One region of the Halobacillus naozhouensis genome, then DNA from elsewhere that is predicted to be linked to it. Evidence: riboswitches for the same ligand, from Rfam matches in the RefSeq annotation. Region 1 holds a riboswitch; the other holds the start of a gene.
What was found. A riboswitch is a leader RNA that binds a small molecule or an ion and turns the genes downstream of it on or off. The one in region 1 is predicted to bind S-adenosylmethionine.
Positions count from the first base shown of each region.

Region 2: another riboswitch for S-adenosylmethionine. It lies ahead of P9989_RS04270 (LLM class flavin-dependent oxidoreductase); the one in region 1 lies ahead of P9989_RS05765 (sulfite oxidase-like oxidoreductase).

Region 1 covers NZ_CP121671.1:1,114,473-1,122,238, forward strand. The annotation lists gene P9989_RS05755 (argininosuccinate synthase) at 1-785, shown strand, start outside; gene argH (argininosuccinate lyase) at 778-2,151, shown strand; SAM riboswitch class I at 2,240-2,340, shown strand; gene P9989_RS05765 (sulfite oxidase-like oxidoreductase) at 2,410-3,075, shown strand; gene P9989_RS05770 (acetyl-CoA C-acyltransferase) at 3,088-4,257, shown strand; gene P9989_RS05775 (sodium:solute symporter family protein) at 4,370-5,869, shown strand; gene P9989_RS05780 (acyl-CoA dehydrogenase family protein) at 5,886-7,049, shown strand; gene P9989_RS05785 (hypothetical protein) at 7,145-7,426, shown strand; gene P9989_RS05790 (DinB family protein) at 7,446-7,766, shown strand, end outside.
Region 2 covers NZ_CP121671.1:819,473-827,238, forward strand. The annotation lists gene P9989_RS04270 (LLM class flavin-dependent oxidoreductase) at 179-1,561, opposite strand; SAM riboswitch class I at 1,675-1,779, opposite strand; SAM riboswitch class I at 1,979-2,087, shown strand; gene P9989_RS04275 (sodium:solute symporter family protein) at 2,307-3,809, shown strand; gene P9989_RS04280 (PucR family transcriptional regulator) at 4,175-5,332, opposite strand; gene P9989_RS04285 (aminotransferase) at 5,657-6,997, shown strand; gene P9989_RS04290 (YhdT family protein) at 7,018-7,299, shown strand; gene panF (sodium/pantothenate symporter) at 7,296-7,766, shown strand, end outside.

The sequences.
Region 1 (7,766 bases):
GCGATGAACAAATTAAGTACGCAGAAGAAAAAGGGATTCCGGTCCCTGTTAATTTAGATAATCCATTTTCGATCGATGCAAATATTTGGGGACGTGCCTGTGAAGCTGGAGTGCTTGAGGACCCGTGGGCCGAAGCCCCTGAAGCAGCGTATGCATGGACAAATTCGGTTGAAAAGACACCAGATACTCCGGATGTAATAGATATCGAGTTTGCTAGTGGAGTTCCCGTTGCCTTAAATGGCGAGCAAATGGACATTGTGCCCCTCATCGAAAAATTAAATGATTTAGGCGGTATGCATGGGGTTGGCCGTATTGATCATACCGAAAATCGCCTCGTCGGGATTAAATCAAGAGAAGTATATGAGAATCCTGGAGCGATGATCTTAATCAACGCACATAAAGAACTCGAATTCCTCACGTTAACAAGAGAGGTATCCCAGTATAAAGCAACGGTTGATCAGCAAATGGCTAAAATGATTTATGATGGCTTATGGTATTCACCGTTGCAGCCAGCACTTCAGGCTTTTGTCGAGGAAACGCAAAAGGTAGTAACAGGTACTGTAAAAGTGAAGTTGTTCAAAGGACATCATACTGTCATCGGCAAGAAATCACCGCTTAGCCTTTATAATGATGAACTATCCACGTATTCGAAGCATGATGCGTTTGATCATGATGCCGCAGTTGGTTTCATTAAATTGTGGGGGCTGCCGACTAAAGTTCATGCAGATGTGCATAAAGGTAAGGAGAAAAAGGCTCCAGAACAGCCGGTGAGTATGTATGAGTAAACTGTGGGGCGGACGTTTTACGAAGCCAACGAACAAGCTGGTCGAAGAGTATACCTCTTCAATCGGTTTTGATGTAAAGCTGGCTTTGCATGATATTCAGGGCAGTCTTGCACATGTGGAAATGCTCGGAGACTGCCACATTATTTCACAAGAAGAGACCTCCCAAATCAAAGAAGGCCTACACATCATCAAGAACAAAATAGAGAATGAAGAAGTTGAGTTTTCCGTTGAACAGGAAGATATTCATATGAACATCGAAAAGCTGTTGATTGAGGAGATTGGTCCTGTGGGCGGTAAACTTCATACCGGAAGAAGCCGAAATGATCAAGTGGCGACAGATATGCATTTATATTTAAAGGAAAAGACTAATCATTTAACCGATTTGGTCGAAGCTGTTCAGAAGGCGCTTGTGCACCAGGCGGATGCTCATGTGGATACGATCATCCCGGGATACACACACTTGCAGCGAGCCCAGCCTGTCTCGTTTGCTCATCATTTGCTGGCATATTTTTGGATGTTTGAGCGGGATAAAGAACGCCTTCAGGATAGTGTGAAGCGGATTAATTGGTCGCCGCTGGGTGCAGCAGCGCTTGCTGGAACACCTTACCCGGTCGACCGTCAGAAGACAGCTGAGACGCTCGGATTTGATCACGTTTATCCAAACTCATTGGACGCCGTCAGTGATCGGGATTTCATCCTGGAGTTTTTGTCGATTGCTTCCATTTTGATCACACATATATCGAGACTTTCGGAAGAGCTGATCCTGTGGAGCAGCCAGGAATTTAATTTCATTGAGCTTGATGATGCGTTTTGTACGGGGTCAAGCATAATGCCGCAGAAGAAGAATCCGGATGTGCCGGAACTGCTTCGTGGCAAAACGGGTCGGATCTATGGCAATTTGATGGGTTTGCTGACACTTCTGAAGGGGCTTCCGCTTGCGTACAATAAGGATATGCAGGAGGACAAGGAAGGGATGTTCGATACGGTGGAGACGCTTGATGGGGCGCTTTCGCTGCTGGCTCCGATGATGGAATCGATGGAAGTGAAGGGCACTAATATGCGTCAGGCGGTCAATGAAGATTATTCAAATGCGACCGATATTGCAGATTATTTAGCTGTGAAGGGTCTGCCGTTCCGTCAGGCGCATGAGGTGATCGGTAAAATTGTACTTTATGCGATTCATGAGCAGAAGTTTTTGCTTGATTTGACGCTCGACGAGTACAAGGAGTTTTCTGAGCTGTTTGAAGAGGATATCTATGAAAAATTAGCGCCTGAACAGGTTGTGGCTGCCCGAAATAGTGAAGGCGGCACAGGATTTGAACAGGTGGCACAGCAGCTTGAGTTAGCTAAACAGCATGTAAAATAGTGTCTTGCATTTCGTGGAATTTTCTAAATATTATTGACTTTAGTACGGTTTATTTGTAACATGGCAAGTAACTTAATTACGTTTACTACTCTTATCTAGAGCAGGCTGAGGGATTTGGCCCTTTGACGCCCGGCAACCGGTCTATCGACACGGTGCTACTTCCAACGGACGATGTCCGGCAGATGAGAGGTCGAAGCAGAATCTTCAGCCTCTTTCATTTGAAAGGGGCTTTTTATTATTCAAAAGCGGGTGATGTAGATGAATAAGGCGGAGCGGTTAAAGCGATCCAAGGATCCACAGGTGACAGAAAGGTTTGGCGGACGGCTGCCGCCTGGTCAGGTATTAACAGAGAAGTTTCCTATTTTAACAGTCGGTGAGGTACCGTCCTATGACCTCGATAAGTGGGATTTTCAAATGACCGTAGCTGGTAATAAACCGCTTGTTTATTCATACAAGGATTTAATGGAGCTGCAGCAGTCAAAGGTTATTTGTGATATACACTGTGTGACGAGGTGGTCGAAATTCGATAATGAGTTTGAAGGAGTTCTGGTAAAAGACTTGCTGGATGGGTTAGAGATTCCTGAAGACATTCGGTACGTGATGGTGCATGGAGATTATGATTATACAGCCAATCTCACTCTCCAAGATTTGTTAGCGGAGGATGCGATACTTGCTCATTCCTATAATGGTAAGCCGCTGACGGAAAAGCACGGCTACCCATTTCGGCTCGTCATTCCGCACTTGTATTTTTGGAAAAGTGTCAAGTGGATCAGAGGCTTTGAGTTTAAAATGTCTGACACGCCTGGATTTTGGGAACAAAATGGGTTTCATGACGAAGGAGACCCGTTTAAAGAACAGCGTTTTTCTGATGAGAGTGAAGTCATGGAAGAGGATAAGTGGAAAGAAAAGGATTTTGATTACTAAGGAGGTTGGAGAATGAGTGTTGTCATTTTAGATGGTGTTCGAACACCTTTTGGTAAATGGAAAGGTGGTTTATCCAAATTAGGAGCAAGGGATCTGGGCATTCAAGCGACTAAGGCGTTGACGGAACGCGTGCCGGAAGTCTTACATGCGAATGGAGTCATTTTGGCACAGGTGATCCAGGCAGGGCAGGGGCAGAATCCTGCGAGATCTGTTGCTGCAGGGGCTGGAATTCCATGGTCGGTACCGGCAATTACGATCAATAACGTATGTTTGGCAGGGGTTGCTTCGGTGGCGGATGCGGCTAGACGGATCAAGCTTGAGGAAGGCGAGCTTTATGTTGTTGGTGGGTTTGATTCGATGACGAATGCTCCTCATGTGGCGACCATCCGTAACGGGCTGGCTACAGGACCTGTTGAATTTACAGATACCCTGATCAACGATGGTTTGTGGTGCTCTCTAACGGATTCCTCCATGGGTGAACTGACAGATATTCAAAATGGGGAGCTTCTCATCAACAGGGAACAACAAGATCAATTTGCTTTAGATTCCCAGTTAAAAGCAGCCCGGGCCCAGGAAGAGGGTTGGTTTAATGAAGAGATTGTTCCGGTACAAGTCGGCAGCAAACAAGTAACAGCTGATGAAGGCATCAGGCCACAGTCAACGTTAGAAAAATTAAGCAAGCTGCCTCCTGCTTTTAGAGAAGGCGGCACGATTACTGCCGGAAACGCATCACAAATGACGGACGGAGCCAGTGTCGGTGTGGTTGCGTCGGAAAACTATGCGGAAAGGATCGGGCGGACTCCACTTGCTCGAGTGATTGGCTGGTCAGAAACAGCCGGACCTGATTCAAGCTTACATACGAAGCCGGCAGATGCGATTGCAAAACTTCTCAAACGGTATCAAATAACCAAGGAGGAGATTGATCTATTTGAGATTAACGAAGCTTTTGCCAGTGTAGCCCTGGCTAGTATTAACGAGCTTGGATTAGCTCCTGAGAAAGTGAACGTGAATGGTGGAGCGATTGCAGTCGGCCATCCACTTGGCGGTACAGGATTTCGGTTAGTTCTTACATTGGTTCATGAATTAAAGCGCCGCGGAGGAGGCCGAGGAATTGCTTCACTATGCGGAGGTGGCGGGCAAGGATTTGCCATTCTCGTGGAAGTTCCAAAAGAGTGGTCATAAAAGGGAGGAATAAACCATGTTTGTTACTTATGGAATAGGAATCGCAGTATTCTGGATTGCAGGATTGGCTCTATGGCAAGGGATGTATAAGCCATCCAAAGGGGGGAAGTAAATGGAGTCCTTATCAGCGGGAACGATTTGGCTTATAGGCGGTTTGTTGTTCGTTTACTTTTTGTTTGTCACATGGATTGGCCGGAAAGGGTCGAAGTACAGTAAGACGATGAGTGGTTTTGCCACAGCACGGGGCAAAGTGAGCCCCTGGATCGTTGGAGCTAGTTTTGCAACAACTTATGCAAGTGCAAACTTATTTATAGGAGTTCCAGGGCTCGCTTATGAATATGGTATGGCAGTGCTCTGGTACACCTTAGGGTGCTTTGGTGTTTCATGGTTAGGGTTACTGTTTTTTGCTAAAACATTCTTTCGATATGGTAAAAAGTTCGGAGGGGTATCGACATTACCTGAATGGCTGGGCAAAAAGTACAACAGTAAAACCCTGCAAGTGATTGTTGGCTTGCTTATCTTATTTAATGTGTACTACATCGTCGGACAAAATGTCGGTTTGGCGACGATCTTTGAAACGGTTCTTGGGATTCCCTATATGTGGGGAGTGATTATCGGGGTAGCGATTACCGTCGTGTACATTGGCTTAGGCGGCGCGTTTGCACAAATTATTACCGATGGCATCCAGGGAATATTTATGGCGTTTACATCTGTACTCATTTTACTTTCGCTCTTATGGACAATCGGGGGCGGGTTCGGAGTCTTCGGAGAGCTATCTAGTCGCTTGGCTGGAATCGATCCCAATCTGGTTGGGCCCTTATCGTCTACAGGACCGTATAATAGTGTTCTTGCCATTTTGGCAGTGCAGTTTCTATTATTCAGCTTTGTGTTAATGCCACATCTGTTAAATAAAGTACTTTCATTAGAAACAGAGGAAGAACTGCGTCCGTTTACGTTATCAGCTGGAATTACCTTATTTTTAATTTCCACATTGATGGTAATAGGCGGATTGGCGGCCCGTGTAATGATTCCATCTTTAGAAAGCGCCGATAAAGCGATTCCTGCTTATTTAATGGAAGCTTTTCCACCGGTAGTTGTCGGTATTTTAATCGTAGGAATTATATCTGCCATATTATCCAGTACAGACAGTCTATATCTTGGTGTAACAACCAGTATTGGCAATGATATTTACAAAGTGCTTGCTTCCCTTTTTACGAAAGGCGGAGGTGATCCGCAACTGATTGACAGACGGAGTGTAAGGGTGGCGAAATTTTCCCTTATTATGATTGGGGCGATTACCCTATATATTTCGCTTGACAGGCCAGAGTCGCTATCCATTCTCATTCAGTTCAGTTTCTCAGCGATCATTAGCGGCATCATAGCACCGATCACATTGGGTTATTTTTGGAAACGAGCGAACCGACTGGGAGCCATTGGAGCCGTTGTAGTAGGCGTAACTTTTTATGTACTATTTACGAATCAAGCGATTATTGAAAACATTTATTTAGCAATGTTTGCAAGTTCTGTAGCCGGATTTACGGTTATGTTTATTGCAGGAATGCTGCCTGACAAAAAAGTGGAAGAGTCCATTCAGCTTGAAAAAAATGCGTGAAAGAGGGGAAGCACATATGACAGATGAACAAAAGCAAGGTCTCCTGGAAAAAGTAATTCAATTTCGCGATCAATTTCATAAGCGGTCTAAAGAAGTGGATCAATCCGGTGTCTTCCCACATGAAAACTTTGAGGAATTAAAAGAGGCCGGCTACTTGTCTTGGACGGTACCGAAGCAGTACGGGGGACTTGGTCTTAATTTGTATGATTTTTTGCAGCTGCAAGAACAATTAGCTCAAGGGGATGGGGCTACTGCTTTGTCGGTTGGCTGGCACTTAGGAAGTATCCTCGAATTAGCCGAAAACCGAAACTGGGAGGAGGCAACATTCCGTGACCTTTGTGAGCGTGTTGTTTCAGAACAAGCTTTAATAAATCGGACCGCAACGGAAAAAGGAACAGGCAGCCCAACTAGAGGGGGGATTCCAGAAACACAGGCGATCTTACAAGATGATCACTGGGTTATAAATGGCAGAAAATCTTTTGCGTCTATGGCGGAAGCGTTGGATTACTCTTTAGTAACTGCTCGAATTGAACATACGGATCGGGTGGGAATCTTTTTAGTCGATCACAGCCATAAAGGTGTAAAAGTAGAGCCTACATGGAATTCTGCTTCCATGAGAGGAACAAGAAGTGATGATCTAATCCTCCAAAATGTAAGTGTCCGAACAAAGTACTTTGTTGAAGAAGAAACGCAACAATCGGGACCGCCTTTTCCGAAAGGATGGCTGCTCCATATCCCGGCATGTTATGTAGGGATCGCTTCAGCCGCCTGTCGATATGCGGTCGAGTTTGCAAAAAACTATCAGCCGAACAGCTTGCCTGGCCCAATTAAAGAAGTTCCAGAGGTGCAGAGGAAAATAGGCGAAATGGAGCTTGCCTTATTTCAATCTCGTGAAATCCTCTACTCGGTAGCGGACAAATGGGTGGAACAGCCTGGTCACAGGGCCGATATGGGAGCGGAATTAGCAGCTGTAAAATATATCGCCACAAATCAAGCTGTTCATGTCGTTGATTTAGCGATGAAAATTGTTGGGGCACGCAGTTTGTCAAGAGATTGTCCATTGGAACGGTATTATCGGGATGTCCGCTCAGGTCTGCATAACCCGCCTATGGATGATGCCGTAATCAAGATGTTTGCGACAAAGTCATTGCAGGAATCTCAGCCGCCTGTCACTTCTTAAATCGACCTCACATACCATAACTTGTGTGTTCTTCATGTTTGAGGGGATTGAAAAGGGGTATGATAAACAGTAAAACGAAAAAGGAGTTTGACCCTATGACTAAACATGTAGAGACTTATTTTGAGACGGAAAATGATGCTGAAAGCGCTAAGGCTTCCTTGCAAAAGCTTGCAATTGAAGAGGAATATATCGAGCCTATTCCAGATAACACACCATTATTATCCCGGCTAATCCCGTTAAATAACTTAGATAAGTCTGGCCCTGATAAACATTTAACCCATTTGCTGCGCTTTGATGTTAAGGATGAGAATTATGAAAGTGCTTTAAATGTGATTAAGGAGCATGCAGGACACATGGATCCTTCCGAATTAAAGTAAGTAAAGTAGGAGTGGCGTGATGAACGGTCTAGATTTTTCTAAAAAACAGCAAGTTATCAGGCATTTGGAAGAGTCGATCGATTGGGTGCAATCCCTGAATCAATTGCCTGAGGAGTCATGGCGGCTGCCCGTTGAAGAAGGAAAATGGAGCGTCGCTGAAGTCATTCGCCATCTTGCTCTATGGGATGACTTTATAATCCATAAACGGCTACCGTACCTGTTTACTTCTCAAAATTTACCCGTTGTTCCCGATCCAGAGGTTATCAACTCTAAAGCGGCCATTCAGGCTAGGAACGATAGTATAGAAGAAACAGTTGAGTTATTTAAACAAACGAGAAGC
Region 2 (7,766 bases), 300 kb from region 1:
GCACTAACGGTCTTTTTTAGTATATGCAACTATTCTAATTTCATTATAACCTATTTTTTAAAATTGTAAAATTGATTTGTGTTGTATTATCGCGATTCGTTTATTATTGACAGTTAGTGTTTCTTGCAAGTATTACTGATGGGACAGTAGAGATGTCAACTTTGGCCCATCAAGGTAATCACGTTAACGAGTATCTATATTGACTGCCGGGATGATCCTCAGGTAGTACACTTTCCCCATGTGGAAACAGCTTTTCCCTCAATGTACCTTCCTGATAATCCTTCTTGTACAACCCGCGCTCTTGCAGTTCTGGTATCACCAGGTCAACAAAGTCCTCGAGGTCACCTGGGGTTACTAAATGGTTTAGGTTAAAGCCATCCACACCTGACTCTTCAAACTGGAATTGAATCGCGTCGGCCACTTCTTTCGGATTTCCGACGATAATACTGTTGCGGTCTGGGGATTCAAAGCGGTTCAACACTTCTCCGACGGTTAGTTTCTTAGGAGCATCCTTCGTCAGTGTGGCCGCTTTATAGTGGCCGCCTTCTGTAGACTTTGTGTATTCAAAAGGAAGATCCGGATCCATTTCTTCATACTCGCTGATGTCATATCCGCTTGCCCCGTACTGGGCTTTCGCGGCATCTGGACTCCAGTGGCGAGCGTATTCTTCAAACTTCTGCTCTGCTTCCTCTGTCGTCTCGCCAACGATTACGCTAAGGAAGGAGAAGATTTTAATATTGTCTGGATTGCGGCCGTGGTTTTCGGCCCGCTTGCGAATATCATCAGCATAGTAGTGAATTCGTTCTGGTGTTGGCCCACCGACAAAGATGCACTCGGCATGCTTGGAAGCAAATTCGCGTCCGCGTTCGGATGTGCCTGCTTGATAGATAACGGGTGTGCGTTGTAAAGACGGTTCACTCAGATGCGGGCCTTCCACGGAAAAGTATTTCCCTTCGTGATTAATTTCATGAACTTTGTCGGGGTCAACGAGTGTGTTGTTTTCAGCATCTTCTACAAACGCGTCATCTTCCCAGCTCGTTTCCCAGAGCTTATAAGACACATCGAGATATTCATCGGCGATATCGTAACGTTCGTCGTGTTTGATCATATTTTCTAAGCCAAAGTTGCGTGCTGCATTTGGCAAGTATGAGGTCACCACATTCCAGGCGACTCGCCCTTTTGTCAGGTGATCGAGGGTGGAGAAGCGCCGGGCATTTCCGAATGGAGCTTCATAAGTGGTGCTGACCGTCATCGCAAACGATAAATGCTCCGTCACGCTGGCCATCGCCGGGATCACTAGGGCGGGATCATTTAATGGCACCTGCAATCCATCGCGGATCGAAGGGTCTTTACTTTTTTTATAAACGTCATAGATTCCCAGTACATCGGCGAGGAACACGGCATCAAACTTGCCTCTTTCTAATAGTTTCGCTAAGTCCATCCAGTAATCTAAGTCTTTATAGCGGCGGTGGCGCTGACTTCTTGGATGCTTCCACAGTCCATGGGAATTGTGCATCGCGCTATTCATTTCAAAGGCATTTAGGATGATTTGTTTCGTCATTATGATTCCTCCTTAACTTCTCGCTGTATGTAGTTAAGCTTCAAGCACATGAAAAAGCCCCTTCTTTAAAAGAAAAAGAAGAGGCTGAATAACCGTACATGTATGAGAGCTCTTCCTTATCTTTCAAGCGTTCTCGCTTGCTGGAATTGGCACAGTACTTGATGTAGTCTGCTGCCGAGGTTTCAAAGGGCCAGTCCCTCCACCTCTCGGGATAAGAAATATCATTAAATTTTAAGTTGATCCAAAATATACAACATATCTGAAGACGTGTCAATGGCTGTTTTAGAAATATTCTGTACTTTACCTTGCAGGCATGGGGTTTATTGAATTTTTAAAAAATAGTGATTGACAGGGAATTCTTACCTCTGCTATGATGCTGTTTATCAGATTATTTGAACTAATTTCATAACGAATTCACTCTTATCAAGAGTTGGCTGAGGGATTTGGCCCTATGACGCCCGGCAACCACCCTATTAGGGGAACGGTGCTACTTCCAACAGACGGATGGATGTCTGGAAGATAAGAGGTTGGAGCAGTGTACATATTTCAGCCTCTTTCTTTTGAAAGGGGCTTTTTTATATGGTCCCGGAAAAAAGAGTTTTGGAACAGAAGAGTATTATGATCAATGAAAAGGAGAGAGGAATATGTTTACGATCTATTGGATTGCTTTGACCGCTTTCTGGGGAGTTGGCTTACTGATTTGGAATCGAAGCTATCGAAAATCTACGGAAGGAGGTCGTTACTAATGCAGCTCGTTACGGGACCGTTATTTTGGACGCTAGTCAGTCTGCTAGTCTTATATTTTATCTTTGTCACATGGATTGGGAAAAAGGGCAATAAGTTTAGTAAATCGATGAACGGTTTTGCCACAGCGAGAGGGAAGGTAAACCCGTGGCTGGTCGGGGCAAGCTATGCCGCGAGCTTTGCCAGTGCCAATTTGTTTATCGGAGTGCCGGGCTTAGCTTATGAGCATGGCGTATCCGTGTTATGGTACACGCTCGGCGGCTTCGGGGCTGGCTGGATTGCACTATTGCTGTTTGCGAAAAAGTTCTGGAAATACGGCAAGAAGTTTGGCGGGGTGTCGACCCTTCCTGAATGGCTCGGAAGGAGATACAACAGCAAAACCTTGCAAGTTCTTGTTACGTTTCTAGTCCTGTTTAACGTGTATTACATTGTCGGGCAAAATGTCGGATTAGCTACGATCTTTGAAACGGTTCTCGGCATTCCGTATTTCTGGGGAATTCTCGCCGGGGTAACGATTACGATTCTCTATATTGGCCTGGGTGGCGCTTTTGCACAAATTGTAACGGATGGTATTCAGGGAACCCTGATGGTGGTTACGTCGATCTTGATTTTTGCCTCTTTATTTTGGACGATCGGCGGGGGACTGAATTTATTTGGCGAACTTTCCTCCCAGCTGAAAGCGATCGATCCAGAACTCGTGGCTCCGTTAAATGGACCCTACAACAGTGTACTGGCCATATTATCGGTACAGTTTTTACATATCAGCTTTGTGGTTATGCCGCATTTGCTGAATAAGGTGCTGTCACTGGAAACGGAGGAGCAGCTGCGGCCGTTCACGATGTCAGCTGGGCTTGGTATGTTCTTCATTACTGTCTTGATGGTATTAGGCGGACTGGCGGCTCGAGTCATCGCACCATCTCTCGGCAGTGCCGACTCCGCGATTCCTGCTTATGTGCTAGAAGCATTTCCGCCGATCATTGGGGCGATCATTATCGTCGGGATCATTTCTGCGATTTTATCGAGCACCGACAGCCTGTATCTGAGTATCACCTCAAGCATTGGCAACGATCTCTACAAGGTATTGGCGCCGATTTTGTCAAAATCAAGGCTATCCGAGCATCAGCTCGATCTGCGTTCTGTCAAAGTGGCAAAAGGCTCGCTGGTGTTTGTTGGATTGGTCACCTTTTACCTCTCGCTCGATCGGCCTGAGTCGCTTGCGATCCTGATACAGTTCAGTTTTTCTGCGATTATTAGCGGCTTACTGGCGCCGATTGTATTAGGTTATCTCTGGGAAAAGGCGAACGGCTACGGTGCGATCGCCTCACTGCTTGCGGGGACGGGGCTGTATGTTGTGTTCACGAGTCTGAACGTTTTCCAAAATATTTATATTTCCTTGTTCCTGGCTGCAGCGGCCGGTTTCGTCGTGATGATCGTGACGAGCTTAGTTACAAAGTCTAATGTAACGAAAGAAGAAGAGGATGTCTTTCTAAAAGATGTGCTTTAAACCTATGAAAAATTAACTCAACGTTTTAGAAAGTTATAGGGTAGGCAAGTAATGGATTTAAGAAGGTACCTGTTTACAATGTTAAACAGATAACTAAATGAAATTATTCAAATAAACTTGTACACAAAGACCTAGCTCTACTACAATCTGTACTTTCTCAGTAGAAGGGGTAGCTACTGGCTTTGTCAGTAGCTCCAATTTTGTTGTCAATGCTGTTCAATTGAAATTTTACTTATCCATGAGTACTCCTTACCCGATAAATCCTAGCAATATTAAATACAGTTTCCATTTATTACGGTTGCGGCATCATGACGTCAAATAGAGTTAGGATAGTTATCATGGTTTGAAAGGGTCTGATATACAAGCTAGTTATTTTTTAAATGATTATTTATTTTTCCTTTATCTATTATGTTTCTAAACGACCAGAGGGCAATTTCCAAGGATAAGCGATCATATGAGGAGGTGAAATCTGTCTTCAAAAGTTTGTTGATCTTATCTAAGCGATGGTATAGGGTTTGGCGTACAATAAAGAGAGCGTTAGCCGTTTCTTGCTTGTTGCATTGATGACTTAAATATGTATCTAGTGTATTTAGCAGGTTGCTATCATTTTCTTGGTCATACTTAATTAGCGGAAAAAGATGCTCTTCAATTAGAGTTGAGAGTTTATTCTCTCTTATTAAGGGTTCCACTAACTTTTCAATGAACAATTCATCATAATGTAAGGTTCTTTTTTTTATTAATGAGTGATAAATTTTATTTGTTTCTTTAAGGGTGTTAATTGACTGAGCGACCTCATTCATATTGTGCATTTTTTGACCGATAAGTACTAGGGAAGGGAGAGAGTTGAAAAGTTTATCTAACCTTTTACGAAGTGTATGGATCTCGTCATTTAAATCGGAAACTAATAGAAATACCCCAGTTGTGGAGGCGAGGTTAGTGAAAATAATATTCAGTCCAAGCTCTTTTCCTAAGATACAAAAGTTAGGAACGGTCTCATTTGGATGGATCAAATAAAGGGAAGCAACTCCTGGATGCATGGGTTTTGTGGAAATGTCCGACATCACTGCCGTTGACGGATTATTCCACCATTGAATCAACCGTTGTTGGAAGGTTAAGTTTTCACCAGGGAAATAGAGTTGATCGTAGATTTTCTTGGTAATATCGATAAATCGTACTTGATTCTTGAACACAATAATAGGGAAGTTGTTTTCTTCAGCTATTTCTACCATCTCTTCAGGGATCTTCTCTACATAAGTGTTTAATTCTACACAGAGACCCGATGCTTGGTTTTCAATTAATTCATCCAAAAGTTTTGCACCTATATGAGGTTTCTCTGCCCATCCAATACCTGTCGTAAGTATTAATTCTCCCCCATTTATTAAGGCCTCGACCTTATTAACTTCGAGCACATGTGCCCATTTTACGATTCGTTGAGTACCTTTCAATCCGCATACTACTTTAGCTTTTTTAAAGCAGTCCATTGCTAACAACATTTCGATCGTTAATAGGTTATTTTCACTCATCTATATACCCCCTATTTTACACACTGTCCAAATATTTATAGTAAGATCTCATGAACTGTCTAATGAAATGTAAGTGCTTACATAATACAATAGAGTTAATATTCAAAATAATCATATCAAAAATTCTTAAAAACCGATAGAGAGGTGTCAAAATGAAGCAGGATAATACTGATCGTGTAAAGAGGTTAACGAATCATAAATAACAAATACAGTAGTCTGGATCGTGACACATACGAGTCAGTTTACAATCTGTCTAGTGGCGGTGTGCCCTTTTATAAGGGAAGAAAAGTAATTACGAGTCGTACTTAAACAGGGAGTGAGGATATGAATGAGACATTAGATTGGCAATGCAGGGATGAAGAAAATATTATGCACGCTCTAAAGCGGGCTAGTAAGCAACCACTTATAATTGAAAATGCAAAAGGGTGCTTTATTAAAGATAGTGATGGTAATAAATATTTAGATGGCATGGGGGGACTTTGGTGTGTCAATGTAGGTTATGGCAGAGAAGAACTTGCCGAGGCAGCAGCAGAACAAATGAAAAATATGTCCTACTTCCCTATGACAAACAGTCATCTTCCAGCAATTGAGTTGGCTGAAAAACTTAACACCTGGCTTAATAATGATTATGTTATTTTTTTCTCGAATAGCGGATCTGAAGCGAATGAAATGGCGTTTAAGATCGCTAGACAATACCACTCTCAAAATGATAGTTCGAGTAGATACAAGATTATTTCAAGATATCGGTCGTATCATGGAGCAACAATGGGTGCTTTGGCTGCAACAGGCCAGGCTGAAAGAAAGTATAAATACGAGCCATTAGCTGCAGGTTTTTTACACACAGTGCCCCCTGATTGTTATCATTGCCCATTAAATAAGAAACCATCTACTTGTAATCTTGAGTGCACAGACTTAATAGATCATACGATTACTTGGGAAGGGGAGGAAACCGTAGCGGCTATTATAATGGAACCCTATATTTCTGGAGGAGGCGTTCTAGTTCCTCCGCAAGGATATATGGAGAGGGTAAAAGATATATGTGAAAGACATGGTGTACTCTTGATTGTAGATGAAGTGATTAATGGTTTTGGACGAACAGGGAAAATGTTCGGTCACTTTCATGAGAATGTAACGCCAGACATAATAACAATGGCTAAAGGACTTACTAGCGGGTATCTCCCACTATCGGTAACAGCAATTCACAAGGACTGTTATGAAGCATTTGAAACCTCTGAAAAATATGACCACTTTCGAAGTGTAACAACCTTTGGGGGGAATCCAGCAGCCTGCGCAGTCGCGCTGAAAAATATCGAGATTATCGAAAGGGAGAAGTACATTGAGAATGCTTACAATCAAGGGGAACAGCTTTACGAGGATATGAAAGAACTCCTTTCTCACCCTAATGTTGGCGATATTCGATATAAAGGGTTAATGATGGGAATTGAACTTGTTGAAGACTCCATTAATAAAACACCCATTCACGAGGATAAGATAAATTTGGTTCTAAGCAAGTGTAAGGAAAAGGGAGTTATTATTGGGAAAAATGGGGACACCGTGGACGGATTTAATAATGTGTTAACGATTGCACCGCCATTATCGATCGATGCAGGAACTATAAGATTTCTTAGTGGTGTCGTGAAAGCTTCCATTTACGAAACTCTATAATTTAATGGGGAGATGGGAAAATGGCTCCAAAGAATCAAGACTACCGTTTTAAAATAGCAAACCGAGAGGCCTTAATCGGCGTTGCTTTAGCTATAATTAACTTCGTTTGGTGGTTTGCCTTTGCCTATGGGTTAGGAAGTAAACCGCCAGAAGAGTATAGTTATGTGTTTGGTCTGCCATCATGGTTTTTTTATAGTTGTGTGGGTGGTTTTATTTTCATAACTGTTCTGGTTATCTTTATTGTTAAGTTTTTTTTCGTAGAAGTGCCATTTGAAGATGAAGGTAGGGGTGATCAATCATGAATGTAGCCGTTATAGTACCACTATTACTCTTTTTAGTTATTATTTTTGCGGTTGGATTTATGGCGAGTCGATCCCTTAATAAGTCTAATAATGACTTTGTGCAAGAATATTTTCTTGGTGGTCGCCAGCTGGGTGGCTTTGTTTTAGCTATGACCATGATTGCCACTTACGGAAGTGCCAGTAGTTTTATTGGTGGACCTGGAGTAGCTTATACACAAGGTTTTGGTTGGGTTTTGCTCTCCATGTCACAAGTGGCTACGGGATACTTTGTTCTTATGATTTTAGGGAAGAAATTCGCTATTATGGCAAGAAGGTATAATGCGGTCACGTTAACAGATTTTTTAAAAGGTCGTTATCAGAGTAAATGGGTTGTGCTAACGGCGGCTTTTAGTATTATTATTTTTCTATTTTCAGCAATGGCAGCCCAATGGGTGGGTGGTGCAAGATTAATAGAATCTTTAACAGGA